Luteibacter rhizovicinus DSM 16549: one gene and its partner. The protein of the gene in region 2 interacts with the protein of the main gene of each other region in a pairwise test. Links are inferred from orthologs where the notes say so. Each region holds a gene or a part of one and is shown on either strand. Other genes may lie near its edges.

The links.
Region 1: the proteins of recR (region 2) and recO interact in binary tests that used the Escherichia coli proteins (3 or more experiments, as listed by UniProt). The link is inferred for Luteibacter rhizovicinus DSM 16549 from one-to-one orthologs.

Annotation. Positions count from the first base shown.
Region 1 is NZ_CP017480.1:3,553,984-3,559,241, reverse strand. Bases 2,528-5,258 are described here. They hold recO (DNA repair protein RecO), read right to left. Parts: upstream 4,374-5,258; coding sequence 3,681-4,373; downstream 2,528-3,680. Other genes in these bases: era (GTPase Era), read right to left, coding at 4,394-5,258; BJI69_RS16270 (response regulator), read left to right, coding at 2,985-3,689; BJI69_RS16275 (translocation/assembly module TamB domain-containing protein), read right to left, coding at 2,528-2,939. Outside these bases: 23S rRNA (uracil(1939)-C(5))-methyltransferase RlmD, read right to left, coding at 1-184; BJI69_RS16280 (YdbL family probable chaperone protein), read right to left, coding at 276-863; more of BJI69_RS16275, read right to left, coding at 912-2,527. UniProt on the Escherichia coli protein: Involved in DNA repair and RecF pathway recombination.
Region 2 is NZ_CP017480.1:4,728,079-4,735,881, reverse strand. What follows is about bases 5,054-7,803. They hold recR (recombination mediator RecR), read left to right. Parts: upstream 5,054-6,002; coding sequence 6,003-6,605; downstream 6,606-7,803. Other genes in these bases: BJI69_RS21625 (transglutaminase TgpA family protein), read right to left, coding at 7,655-7,803; BJI69_RS21630 (Slp family lipoprotein), read right to left, coding at 7,009-7,611; BJI69_RS21635 (histidine triad nucleotide-binding protein), read left to right, coding at 6,623-6,967; BJI69_RS21645 (YbaB/EbfC family nucleoid-associated protein), read left to right, coding at 5,660-5,983; dnaX (DNA polymerase III subunit gamma/tau), read left to right, coding at 5,054-5,663. Outside these bases: BJI69_RS21685 (LysR family transcriptional regulator), read left to right, coding at 1-425; BJI69_RS21680 (DUF6165 family protein), read left to right, coding at 443-847; BJI69_RS21675 (glycosyltransferase family 9 protein), read right to left, coding at 935-1,960; BJI69_RS21670 (3-deoxy-D-manno-octulosonic acid kinase), read left to right, coding at 2,057-2,785; BJI69_RS21665 (MBL fold metallo-hydrolase), read left to right, coding at 2,782-3,540; more of dnaX, read left to right, coding at 3,939-5,053. UniProt on the Escherichia coli protein: May play a role in DNA repair. It seems to be involved in an RecBC-independent recombinational process of DNA repair. It may act with RecF and RecO.

The DNA of each region.
Region 1 (5,258 bases), 1.2 Mb from region 2 along the record:
GCGGCGAGGCTTCGATCACGCTGACGAGTTCGGCATCGTCGTAATTGCGATGGCGCTTGACGTACCGGAACGCGACACGTTCGCCCGGCAACGCGCCAGATACGAAGGTGGCCTTGTTGTCGATGCGGGCGACTCCCCGGACATCGTGGGTGAGGTCGGTGATGGTGGCTTCGAGTTCGGTCATGCGCTCAAAAACGTAAAGCCCGGACGACGAGGGTCCGGGCTGGCTGGGAGGACGCGCCGCACGGATGGCGGCGAGCGTTCCTGGCGATTGCCTATTTGCGCTTCCAGGCGCCGGAGGCGTCCTGATAATACCAGCCCGGCGGCGAGCGCTGGACCCAGCCCTCGGCGAAGGTCTTGCGGATCTGCGCCTCCCATTCGGGGTGACCGTTGGCCCGGGCGATCTCCCGGTAAAGCGCGTCGCGGTCGCTGTTTTCCTCGTCGACGATGGCGTTGGCCTGCGAGCGCTGGTCCAGCGGCAACGAGCCGGCATCGCGCACGACGACCTGCCCGTTGGCGGTAAATCCCACGGCGCCGCTATTGAACAAAGCCTTGAGCTGACCACCGAAGCGCGCCGTCATGCGCACACGGATGGCATCCGTCTGCGGCGTGCTGATCTGGATGTTGGGCGCATCGGCGGCCTGGGCCGCGGGAATCACCAGATCGAGCAGGGAGGCGGACGGCTGCTTTCCAGGTACCGGCTTGGCCGGTGTGGCCGCGCCCGAACCCTGGGCAGCCGGTGCGACACCGCTGTCGTCGAGCACGTTGCCGATGAACTGGTCGGCAGCTTTCTGCGCCGCCGCCTCGGGGAAGTACACGTTGATGGTGACGCACCCGACCAGGGCGATCGCCGCAGATGTCATGATTCCAATCAGTGCCTTACGCATCATTGCTAACTCCCTTTCGAATCATCATCGTATCACCGGTCCGCCACCTTCCGTGGCCGCCTGCAGGCGCCTGACCAGGGTCGGCCAGTCGACCTCACGCTGGTGACCCACCACCGTGAGGCGCGGCAAACCGCTACCTTCGACGATAGTGTAGCCATCCTTCGCATTGCCCAGCCCGCCCATCGAGCAGACATCGCCCTTGAGCACGCAGGTCAACCCGATGCGCTTGTAGCCAAATGTCTTGAAGATCTTCAGCACCGTGCCCTGGAGGCCGCCAGCGATACCCCCGCCACCCACCGCGGTGAGGTTATTGACGGCCTTCTGGCTGATCCGGCCACCGTCGTTCGCGGTGAAGGTGGACTTGAAGGCCGCGGGTTTCCAGGCAACGAGGCGGAGATCGTCCAGCGCGCCATCGAGCCGTCCCGTGATGCTGCCGAAATCAAACACCGAAGTCAGCAGCGCCAGATCGAGCTGGCGGAGGGCGATATTGCCGGTCAGAACCGGAGCATTGCCAAAGGGTTGCGAGACAGTCATGCGGGTGATGTCAACAAAGCCGTCGAAGACGTTGAGCGACAGGCCACCGCCCATCTCCACGCGATCGTCGACATAGCGCATCGACGGGATGGCCCCTCCGATCGTTCCTTTGAACTCGGGCCAGCCCAGTGCGCGGCAAAGCGCCCCCATGTCGATCTGGGTCAATGCCAGCGAGGTCTGCAAGCGCTCGCCGCTCGCGGCCGCCGGCTTGAAGGACAGGCTCTGCACGCGGAGCTGTCCGTCGAGTACCGGGACGACCAATGGCTTCTCCAGCGCCAACGTGCCACCACGGCTCCGCCAGTTCGCTTCGGCGGCACCATTCGGGATCTGGTACACCTGAAGCGCACGCCAGCCGAGCTTGGTAACCGGGCGATCCTCCGTCGCACTCCAGTCCAACGCCCCATGCAGGCCCGTGACACCGAGACGACCCTGGGCAACCGCTAGGTCCAGGCCGCTGGTCTGCAGGGCGAACGCGGTCAGGCCGCCGGCATTCATCCCCACCTGACCACTGACCTCGCCCGCCCCCAGCAGCCCGTCGATGCCAAGAGTACGAAGCCAGCCCTTGCCGTAGCGATCGTAAGCGGCGGGAAGACGGGCGTTGAAGCGGTCCAGTTGCAGTTGCGTCAGGTCGCCGTTCGCGTTGAAGGCCAGCTCGCCCTCGAGTTGCAGGGCATCCGGATCGGTGAGACGCAGACGCGGTATCGCCAGGCTACCCTTCTGCGAACGCGTTGCCAGCGAAAGCTGCACGGCGTGCGAGGGCAGGCTTGCATAGAGCGGGCCGAGCAGAAGCTCGCCGCCGCGCAGGCTGGCATCGAGGTCGATCGACGCACTGCCGGCGCGACTGCCGAGGCCCAGCCTTCCGCTCGCCGACAGCTTTTGCCCGGCTAGCTTGCCGCCTGGACTGTCGAAGCCCATCCCGTCGAAGGCGAACTGGCCGGCGGCCTGCATGCCGTCGTCGAGCAGGTCGAGCGCAAGATCCGCATCCACGCGGCCGGTGGTCGTATGCCCCGACCACACGGTGGACAGAAGACCGTTGAGCCATCCGGCGGGCAGATCCTTCAAGGTGATCTGGGCATGGGTGGTCTGATCGATCGGCAGGGCGATCCTGGCGCTCGCCTTGTCCTGGGTGATCGAGAGTTCGAGTGTATTGGCCGAGTCGTCGGCCACCATATGCAGTCGCGCATTGGTGAGCGCGCCGCCGGGGGCGCCCTTCAGACGAAGCGCGCCCTCGAAAACCCAACGCCCGACCTCGTCGCGATTCAGCGCGCCGTCGAGGGTGACACCCAGCTTTCGCCACCCCATCGCGGGTATGTCGGCCTGATTGGCTGACAGCGTCAGCTGCAATCCTTGTCCGTCCGGTGCCGAATTTATGTCGGCCTGCATCCCGCTCATGCCCACCCCGGGCAGCAGCACGCTATCGGCGCCAAGGGAAACGCCCGCGCGAACGCGTCCGGCCCCAGCGAACAAGGCGCAGGCGACAAGAACGAGGACGAAGGTGCGGGTTGATACGGCGAGCATGCTCGGCCATTCTGCCAAACTCAGATGAACAACACGGAACGTTGCATGCCGGACCGCCATTTTTTTCAGATACTCGTCGCCGATGACGACCCTTCGACGCGGGCATTTCTCCGCGGCGCGTTGGCCGCCATGGGCTATGTCGTCACGCTGGTCGAGGACGGAGCGCAGGCGCTAAGCCTCGCTCGCACGACGCGATTCGACGCCATCCTGCTCGATTGCCGCATGCCGTCAGGCGGCGCCGTCGATGTCCTCGTCGCGCTCCACGCGGATCCTGACGCCGCTTCGCGCCACGCCGTGGCGATGGCAACCAGCGCCGAGGTGCCCACCACCCTGCGCCAAAGCCTCATCGAAGCAGGCTTCGCGTGCGTCATCGAGAAGCCCTGCGGAATCGCCTCGCTTGCCAATGCCCTGACGGCGACCCTTGGCGTCGATCGTGACGAGCACGTCCTCGACGACCACGAAGCCATGCTCGCGACCGGCGATCTGACCACCATGCACGCCTTGCGCAGCCTGTTTCGTGAGGAGTTGCTTCAGCTCGCGCCCGAGCTGGCATCCCTGGCGAACGCCCCCGCGACCCTGGTCGACCGCCTGCATCGGCTGCGCTCGGCCTGCGGATTCTGCGGTGCGACGCGGCTGGCCGCCCAGGCAAAAGCCCTGCAACATCATGTCATCGAAACACGATGGGCCTCCCCGCCCGCCCTGCTCCGCTTCCGCTCGGAACTCGAACTCGCGCTTACCGCTTTAGCGTAGGACGCGCCAGGCCTTGAGCTCGCCGCCGCCAAGGTGGAAGGTGATCACGAGCCGCATCATGCGGCGCAGCGAAGAGAGCCCAGCGGTATCCGGCGCCGTATCCGCCGCCAGCGCAAGCAGGTCGGCGCCACGGATGGCTCGCTGGTCGCCAACGCGCCCCGGAAGCACGCCCGATTCGGGATCGTAGAAATAGACGAGCGCCGGATCCACGGGCGAGCCGTCGATGGCGTCGATGTCGAGCTGAAGCCCGTAACCGAGGGCATCGAGCATGTCGCGCTCGAATCGGCGCAACGTCCAGGCCAGCGGCTCACCCGCGGCCATGCGCCTCAGCGTGCTGTCGTAGAACGCGAACAGCTCGGGGTTGCCGTCCTGCCGACCGGTCAGGCGGACGACAAGCTCATTGAGGTAGAGCCCGGCGAGACCGGCATCGCCGGTCAGGCGAAGCACAGGCCCCGAGGGCTCGGCGCTACGCAGCGTCGCGAGCTCCCCCTTCATCAGAAGATCGAGCTCGACGCGCTGAAAGGGCTCGAGCTGGGCCCGCTGCGTACGCGCGCCCTCCCGCCGGACACCACGCGCGACCACGCCGATACGGCCATGATCGCGGGTGAGGCATTCGGCGAGCATCGAGGTTTCCCGGTACGGCCGGGCATGCAGGATGAAGGCGGGCTGTTGTTCGACGCGCATCTGGGCTCGCGCCTGGCGGCTTATTCGTAGCCGAAACGCTTGAGCAGGTTCTCGTCGTCGGCCCAGCCTTCGCGTACCTTGACCCAAAGCTTGAGGAACACCTTACGCTCGAACATGGTCTCCATCGCCTTGCGCGCCGACGTGCCGATCGCTTTCAGCTGGGCACCACCTTCGCCGATCACGATCGCCTTCTGGCCGTCACGCTCGACCCAGATCACCGCGTGCACTTCGGCGATACCGTCGGGACGATCCTGGAAGGCCTCGATCTCGACGGTGGTGGCGTACGGCAGTTCCTGGTTGAGGCGCAGCATGAGCTGCTCGCGAACCATTTCCGAGGCGAGGAAGCGCTCGCTGCGATCGGTGATTTCATCCTCGGCGTAGACTGCCGGCTGTTCCGGCAGACGCTTGAGAATGCCTTTTTCCAGGCCTTCGAGGCCCTTCGACTTCAGCGCGCTGACGTAGTAGACATCGTCGAACTGATGCTTCTGCATGAGATCGGCGACGAACGGCAGCATGGCCGTCTTGTCCTTCTGCAGGTCCACCTTGTTGATAGCCAGAAGTTTCGGCACGTCCGGCTGCTCGGCGAGCGCGGCGTACATGGCGGCGTCTTCGTCGGTCCAGCGGCCTGCCTCGATCACCTGAACCGCCAGGTTCACCTCGGAGATGGCCGCGCGAGCCGCCCGGTTGAGGCTGCGGTTCATCGCGCGCTTGCCACCCCGGTGCAGGCCGGGCGTGTCCACGTAGAGGATCTGCCCCTCGGGCTTGGTGGAAATGCCGAGGATGCGGTGACGCGTCGTCTGCGGACGATGGCTGACAATGCTCAGGCGCACGCCGATCATGGCGTTGAGCAGGGTGGACTTGCCTACGTTCGGGCGACCCAGCAGG
Region 2 (7,803 bases):
TCGGCCTTTTCGCGCACGCGGATTATCTTGCCGCCGCCGGCCGGCCGAAGACGCTTGAGGACCTGACCCGCCACGCCTTGATCGGTTACGACGAAGAGACGCCCTATATCCGCGCCACCCGTCCGGCGGACATGCCGTACCGACGCGAATTCTTCAGCTTGCGTACGGACAACGATCTCGCCGGACTGGCCGCTATCCGGGCGGGTTTCGGGATCGGCGCCTGCCAGGTGCCCCTGGGACGGCGCGCCGGGCTGGTGCGACTGTTTCCCAAGGCGGTGGATATTCCGTTGCCGATCTGGGTGGTCATGCACGAGGACCAGCGCAGCAGCCTTCGCATTCGCGCGGTATTCGACCATCTGGTGGAGGGCCTGGCGGCCTATGGCGGCAGTCGGGCCGGCGCAAAACTGCTAACCTCCGGCGCCTGACCGACCGGAGATTTGCCATGAGCCTGATCCAGACCCCCGTTTCTTACGGCGAGCTGATCGACAAGATGACGATCCTTCAGATCAAGCTGCAGGAAATCAAGGACGACGCCAAGCTGGCCAACGTGCGCAACGAGCTCGAACTGCTCGATGCGACGTGGAAGAACGACAAGGCCTCGGAGACCGATATCGCGCACGAAACCGCGCGTCTGCTCGCGGTCAACCAGCGCCTGTGGAAGATCGAGGACGACATCCGCATGAAGGAGCGTGCCCAGGCCTTCGATCAGGCGTTCATCCAGCTCGCCCGCTCGGTGTACATCGAGAACGACGAGCGCGCGGCGATCAAGCGCGAGATCAACATGAAGCTGGGTTCGACCCTCGTCGAAGAAAAGTCCTACCAGGACTACCGCGCCCCGCAGGCCTGATAACGCACTCTCGCCACTCGGGTAGGAGCCGATTTATCGGCGATGCCTTTTGTGGGAGCCGATGAATCGGCTCCTACAAGGCTGCGGTTATTTTGCGAGGGCGATTCCCAGGTGGTCGGCGCAGGCTTCGAAGCGCGCGATCATGTCGTCGACTTCGACCAGGTCCATGACGCCGGGCTTTTCGATCTTCGTGCCCCACGGAATTTCTGAAGCCGGCTTGCCGAAGAACTTGCGGGAAGCGGCATCGTATTTGTCGACGCACCAGCGGCGGTCCGAGTACGGTCCGGAGCGCTCGGGATTGCTCGCCGCATGCAGGCCGAGCACTTTCACGCCGGCCGCGTTGGCCATGTGCATCGGGCCCGAATCCGGCGTGAGAATCATGGAACTGCGCGAGAGCAGGGCCATGAAACGCTTCAACGTGTCCTTGCCCGTCAGGTCCATGGGGGCCTGCTTCACCGCCGCGAGAATGCTGTCCGCCAGTGCACGCTCCGGTGCCGACGGACCACCGACGAGCGCTACGCGCAGGCCACGAGCCATCGCATGGTCGATCAGCGCCGCATAGCGTTCCACCCGCCAGTTGCGCACCGTATGGCTCGACATCGGGCTGACCAGCAGCGTCGGTGCATCGCCGGGCAGCTGTTCGGCCGCCCAGGCATGGGCTTCGTCAGGCACCGGGATATCCCAGCGCACCGCGGTCTGCTTCAGGCCGAGCGGCTCGATGAAGCTGGCCATGGCATCCAGGACGTGCTCGCCGGTGCGAGCGGGGATGCGTTCGTTGACGAACAGGCCGTGCAAGTCCTTGGACCGGGCGTGGTCGTAGCCGATGCGGCGATCCGCTTTTACGGAAAGACTCAAGAGGTTCGAGCGCAGGGCCACCTGCATGTGCAGCAGGGCATCGAAGCGACGGCCGGCGAGGGCCTCGCGCACGGCGCTCACGCCAGCGCGACCCTGGCCCTTGTCGAAGGTGATGAACTCCACCCCCGGCAGGTCGCCTACCAGGCGGCGCTCGAGCTTGCCGATGATCCAGGTGAGCCTTGTCTGCGGCGCCTTTTCCTGCAGGGTGCGTATCAGCGGCGTTACGTGCGTCACGTCACCGATGGCGGACGTCCGCATGATGCAGAGGCTGGAGTCTCCCGGCGGGAGGGGGCGGCTTGTTAGACTGGGCAAGATCGATCACCGGATAGGAGGCCGCTCCACGGCGGCCCGAAAATGACAGAAGAACGCGTAGCGGAGGCGGCGGGCGGCACGATTCTGTTCGACGCCACCCGTACATCTCAAGTCGACAGCCTCTGGTTCTCGCCCGCCCATTGGAGTGAGCGCGATGCCCTGCGCTCGCAGGCCGGCGGTCGCGGCGGCGTATCGGTGATCGAAACGCCGGCCGGTGAGGCCGTGCTTCGCCATTATCGGCGCGGTGGCATGGTGGCCCGAATCTTCGGCGACCGCTACCTGTTCACGGGCCGGGGTCGCACCCGCAGCGTACGCGAATTCCGCCTGCTGGCTGAGCTGGAGCGCCGGGGTCTGCCGGTATCGCCGCCGTTGGCCACACGTTACGTGCGCTACTGGCTGCGTTACTCGGCGGACCTGATCACCTTGCGGATTCCCGAGGCGGCCACCCTGGCCGAACGCCTGAACGATGGCGCCTTCAATGTCGCCCTGGCGGGGAAGGTGGGTGAGTTGATCGCCCGTTTTCATCGTGAGGGTGCCTGGCATGCGGATCTCAATGCGCACAACATCCTGGTCAATCCACAAGGCCTCTACCTCATCGACTTCGATCGCGGCCGCCTTCGCCGACCGTCGCTGCATTGGCGGCTGGCGAACCTGGCTCGCCTGAAGCGATCGCTGATCAAGATCGGCGCCCGCGATGCCGGCGGCGACACCTTCGACGCCGAGCTCTGGCCGGCCCTGATCGAGCACTACGAGCGGAGTCTTAAAGGGTGAGCTGGAACCTGCACTTCCTTGGCACGGGCGCGGCGCACGCCGTGGAGCTCGGATCCTCCGCCGTCGTCGTCGAGCGCGACGGCCGGCCCCTGCTCCTGGTGGACTGTGGCCCGGACACGCTGGACCGCTACGTGGCGGCTTACGGCGCCCCGCCGCCGGCGCTCTACGTGACCCACGTCCACATGGACCATGTCGCCGGCATGGAGCGGTTGTTCTTCCGTCTGTGGTTCGACGAAGCCTTGCGCGGTCGCACGCGGGTCTACCTGCACGCGGGGCTCCTGCCGTGGCTGCAGGGCAGGGTGGCCGACTACCCGGGTGCCCTGGCCGAGGGCGGAGTGAACTACTGGGAGGCCTTCCACCTCATCCCCTGCACGCGTGGTTTCTGGCACGAGGGTGAGTGGTTCGACGTCTTCCCGACCCGCCACCACGTGCAAGGCACCTCGTACGGCCTCGCCCTGCGTGGCAGCTTCGTCTACACCGGCGATACGCGGCCGGTGCCCGAGGCGCTGGCGCTGCATGGCGCCCACGGCGAACTCATCGCCCACGATTGTGGCGTCGTCGGCAACCCGTCCCACACCGGGGTGGACGATCTCGAGCGCGAATACCCGGAGGAGGTCCGCGCCCGTATGGCGCTGTACCACTACGGGAGCGTCGACGACGGCGAAACGCTGGTCTCACGTGGCTACCGGATCGCCCGTCCGGGCGAGCGACTGCCGCTTCCGGCGCCCGAACCACCGCGTCCGACGGCCGGTTGAGGCGGTTTCGTCGTTCCGCCCTTGTCTCGCCGCACCGCTGAAGTTATCCTTCCGCTTCTTTGCCGGACAGGAAGCCGGGGAAGAGGATGTAAGTGGAGAGGTGTCCGAGTGGTTGAAGGAGCACGCCTGGAAAGTGTGTATACGCTAATAACGTATCGAGGGTTCGAATCCCTCTCTCTCCGCCAGTTTCAAACGTCTTTATGGTGACCCTGTCGGTCCCCCCGCGACGATAGTCCGTAAACTCCGCCAGGTCCGGAAGGAAGCAACGGTAGCGGACGACTCGGGTGCCGGGGTGTGGCTGGCAGGGTCATCGCCTTTTGAGGGCCGCGCTTTTCGGGCCGCGCTTTCACCCGTCCCGGGTCCTTGGCACAATCCACCGTCGTCCCAAGGTAATACGCATGTCCTATCAGGTCCTCGCACGCAAGTGGCGCCCGCGCAAGTTCGCCGAACTGGTGGGCCAGGAGCACGTGGTCCGCGCGCTCACGAATGCGCTCGACTCCGGGCGCATGCATCACGCCTATCTATTCACCGGCACCCGCGGCGTCGGCAAGACGACGATCGCGCGCATCTTCGCCAAGTCGCTGAACTGCGAGCGCGGTGAATCGGCCGATCCCTGTGGCGAGTGCTCCGTCTGCACGGCGGTGGACGCCGGCCGCTTCGTCGACCTCCTCGAGATCGATGCGGCCAGCAACACCGGTGTCGACGATGTCCGCGAGGTGATCGAGAACGCCCAGTACGCGCCGTCGCGCGGGCGCTTCAAGGTCTACCTGGTCGATGAGGTGCACATGCTCTCCAAGCCGGCGTTCAATGCGCTGCTGAAGACGCTGGAAGAGCCGCCGCCGCATGTGAAGTTCCTGCTCGCCACGACCGACCCGCAGAAACTGCCGGTGACGGTGCTGTCGCGCTGCCTGAAGTTCAACCTCAAGCGCCTGCTGCCGGAGCAGATTTCCGGCCAGATGCGCCATATCCTCGCCGCCGAAGGCATCGAGTACGACGATGAGGCCATCGGCGAGCTCGCGCATGGCGCGGACGGTTCGCTGCGCGACGGCCTGTCGCTGCTCGACCAGGCCATTGCCTACGGCGGCGGTGCCCTGCGCGCGGCCGATGTACGCGCCATGCTCGGCAGTGTCGAGCGCGGACAGGTACTGGGCGTGATCGAGGCACTCGCCGCTGGCGACGGCGCGGCACTCATGGGTGAGGCTGACCGCATCGCCTCGTACTCGCCGGACTTTGCCGGCGTGCTCGACGATCTCGCCACCGTGCTCCATCGCATCCAGTTGATCCAGCTGATTCCCGGCTATCGCGAGGAAGAGGGTGACGCCGGCCTGGCCGAGATCGCCAACCGCCTCGCACCCGAAGACGTGCAGCTCTACTACCAGATCGCCACCACCAGTCGCCGGGAACTCCCGCTCGCGCCGGATGCGCGGATCGGCTTCGAGATGGCGCTGCTGCGCATGTTCGCCTTCCGTCCGGCGGAAGCCGGGCAGGGCGCCGCGCCGTCCGCGCCTCGGGCTGTCGCGCCTGCGTCGGCCCGTGCCGCGATGCCCGCGCCGTCGCCTGCGCCTGTTGCCCCGTCGCGCGCGCCTGCCCCGGCGGCAGCGCCTGTCGCGAGCGCCCCGGCGCCTGCACCGGCCCCGTCACGCCCGGCGCCTGCCGCACCTCCGGTCGCCGCGCCTGTCGCTGCGCCGCCGGCACCGGTGGCACCGCAGGGCCCGCTGGTCCTCGGTGCCAATGGCTTGCCTGACTGGCACGAAGTGATCGAGCGCGCCAACCTGCGCGGTCCGATCGGTCAGCTGGCGCAGAATTCCTCGCTGCGCGAACTCGACGGCGAAGGCATGGTGCTGGCCTTGCAGCCCTCGCACATGCACCTGGCTGTCGAACCACTGACCAGCCAGATGGAAGAAAAGGTCTCCCAGGCGCTCGGTCGTCGCATTCGCATCCGCTTCATTGCCGATCACGGCAATCTGGGCACGCCGGCGGAGCGCCGGGCCCAGGCGCAGGTCGACGCGCAGGCCAACGCGGTCGCCTCGATGGAGTCCGACCCCTTTGTACGGACGCTCAAGCGCGAATTCGACGCGCGCGTCATTCCGCAATCGATCAAACCCGTGGAGCCAGGAACGTGAAAGGTCAAATTGGTCAGCTGATGCAGCAAGCCCAGCGCATGCAGGAAGATATGAAGCGTGCGCAGGATGAACTCGCCAAGACGGAAGTCACCGGTTCCGCCGGCGGCGGTCTGGTCTCCGTGACGATGTCGGGCGGCCACGAAGTGCGCGCGGTGCACATCGATCGCCAGGCGTTCGCCGATGATCCGGAGATGGCCGAGGATCTGGTCGCCGCCGCGGTGAACGACGCGGTGAACAAGATCGCCGAAATCAGCCGTTCGCGGCTGGGTGGCGTCACCGCCGGGCTGAACCTGCCCGCCGGCTTCAAGATGCCGTTCTGACCGGACGTCACGTCACACGATGACTAACGGCTCCCGCCTTCTCGGCGAACTGATCGATGCCTTGCGTTGCCTGCCGGGCGTCGGTGCGAAAAGTGCCCAGCGCATGGCCTTCCAGCTGCTCGAACGCGAGCGGCAGGGTGGTCTTCGCCTGGCAGCGGCGCTCGAGTCGGCGATGCGCGACGTGGGTAACTGCACGCGCTGCCGCAATTTCAGCGAAACACCGGTGTGTTCGCTCTGTGCGAGTCCGAGTCGCGATGCCCAGGTGCTTTGCATCGTGGAGTCGCCGTCCGATCTCGCTGCCATCGAAGGTGCGACCGGGTATCGCGGCCAGTACTTCGTGCTGCTCGGACGCCTTTCACCGCTGGATGGCCTGGGGCCGGACGAGCTCGGCTTGCCCCTGCTGGTCGAGCGACTGGGTGAGGGCGATGTTGCCGAGATGATCATCGCGACCAATCCGACGGTGGAAGGTGAAGCGACGGCGCATTACATCGGCCAGCTGGCGAAGGCTGCCGGCATTCGCGCCACCCGGCTCGCCCATGGCGTACCCCTGGGCGGCGAACTCGAGTTCGTCGACCGCGGCACGCTCGCCCATGCCTTCGGCAGCCGACAGTCGGTCGGCTGACCTTCCAGGGAGTTTTCATGACCGACACCATCTTCGCGAAGATCGTTCGCCGCGAGATCCCTGCCGACATCGTCTACGAAGACGATGACGTGCTCGCCTTCCGTGACCTCAATCCGCAGGCGCCAGTGCACGTGCTGTTCATTCCCAAGCGCGCCATTGCCACGCTCGACGACGCCGTCCCCGGCGATGCCGAGGTGCTGGGCAAGCTGCTCCTAGCCGCCGCGGCGTTCGCGCGGGCCCAGGGGCTGGCGAAGGATGGCTACCGCACGGTGATCAACACCAACGGGCACGGGGGGCAGACCGTGTTCCATATCCACGTGCACCTGCTAGCCGGCCGCCAGATGCATTGGCCGCCGGGCTGAGCGAAAAAAAGCCGGCGTGAGCCGGCTTTTTTCTTTGTCCATCAATGACCGCGCGGCGCCGGAGGCGGACGTACGATGATCGTGCGCGGGCGGTACCAGTAGGGATCGCCCCAGGGACCGTAGCCACCGTAACCGTAGCCACCCCAACCCGGACCGAAGCCCGGACCCCAGAACGGGTCGTAGAAGCCAGGGCCGTACGGCTGGATCGGCACGCGCTTCGGCCAGAGGTAGACCACATCGGCCTCGACGCGCGGGTAGGCGTAGTCGAAGTCGCCGACCTTCTGCGAGACGGCACCGTGCAGCGTACCGGTCACCGTGATCTCGCGACCGCGAGTGAAGACTTCCGGATCGTAAAAGCCGTCGCGGCAGGCCACGAAGCGGCCCTGGCTGTCGGACTTGCTGGCGGTCGGGCGGGCTTCACTGTCGAGCGGCTCGGACAGGACGAAGAAGCAGGTCTGCTGAGGACCCGGCTCCGTCTTGATGATCTCCCCGCCCCAGCGAACCTTTGCGCCCGGGGCACCGCCCTGCTGCGCGCCGGACGTCGAGACGTCGTTGAACTGGCCCTGCAGCGGCTGCGGCACCGTGGCGCACGCGCCAAGGGCCAGCGTCGCGGCGGCGATGACCAGCGGTTTGTACATGGACATGTCACATCTCCCAGAGGCACCGGACACGGCCGATGCCATGTCCTTATTTGACCACGCGGCGCACCTTTAATTCCTTCACCCGCTGCCGGAATTCACTGAGTGATTCAGGCGGCGGTTCGTCAAAGGCATAACGCGACCACAAGTAAAGCTGGCTCAACCTTTCCAAGCCATTTCGTTCGGCAGGCAACGAGC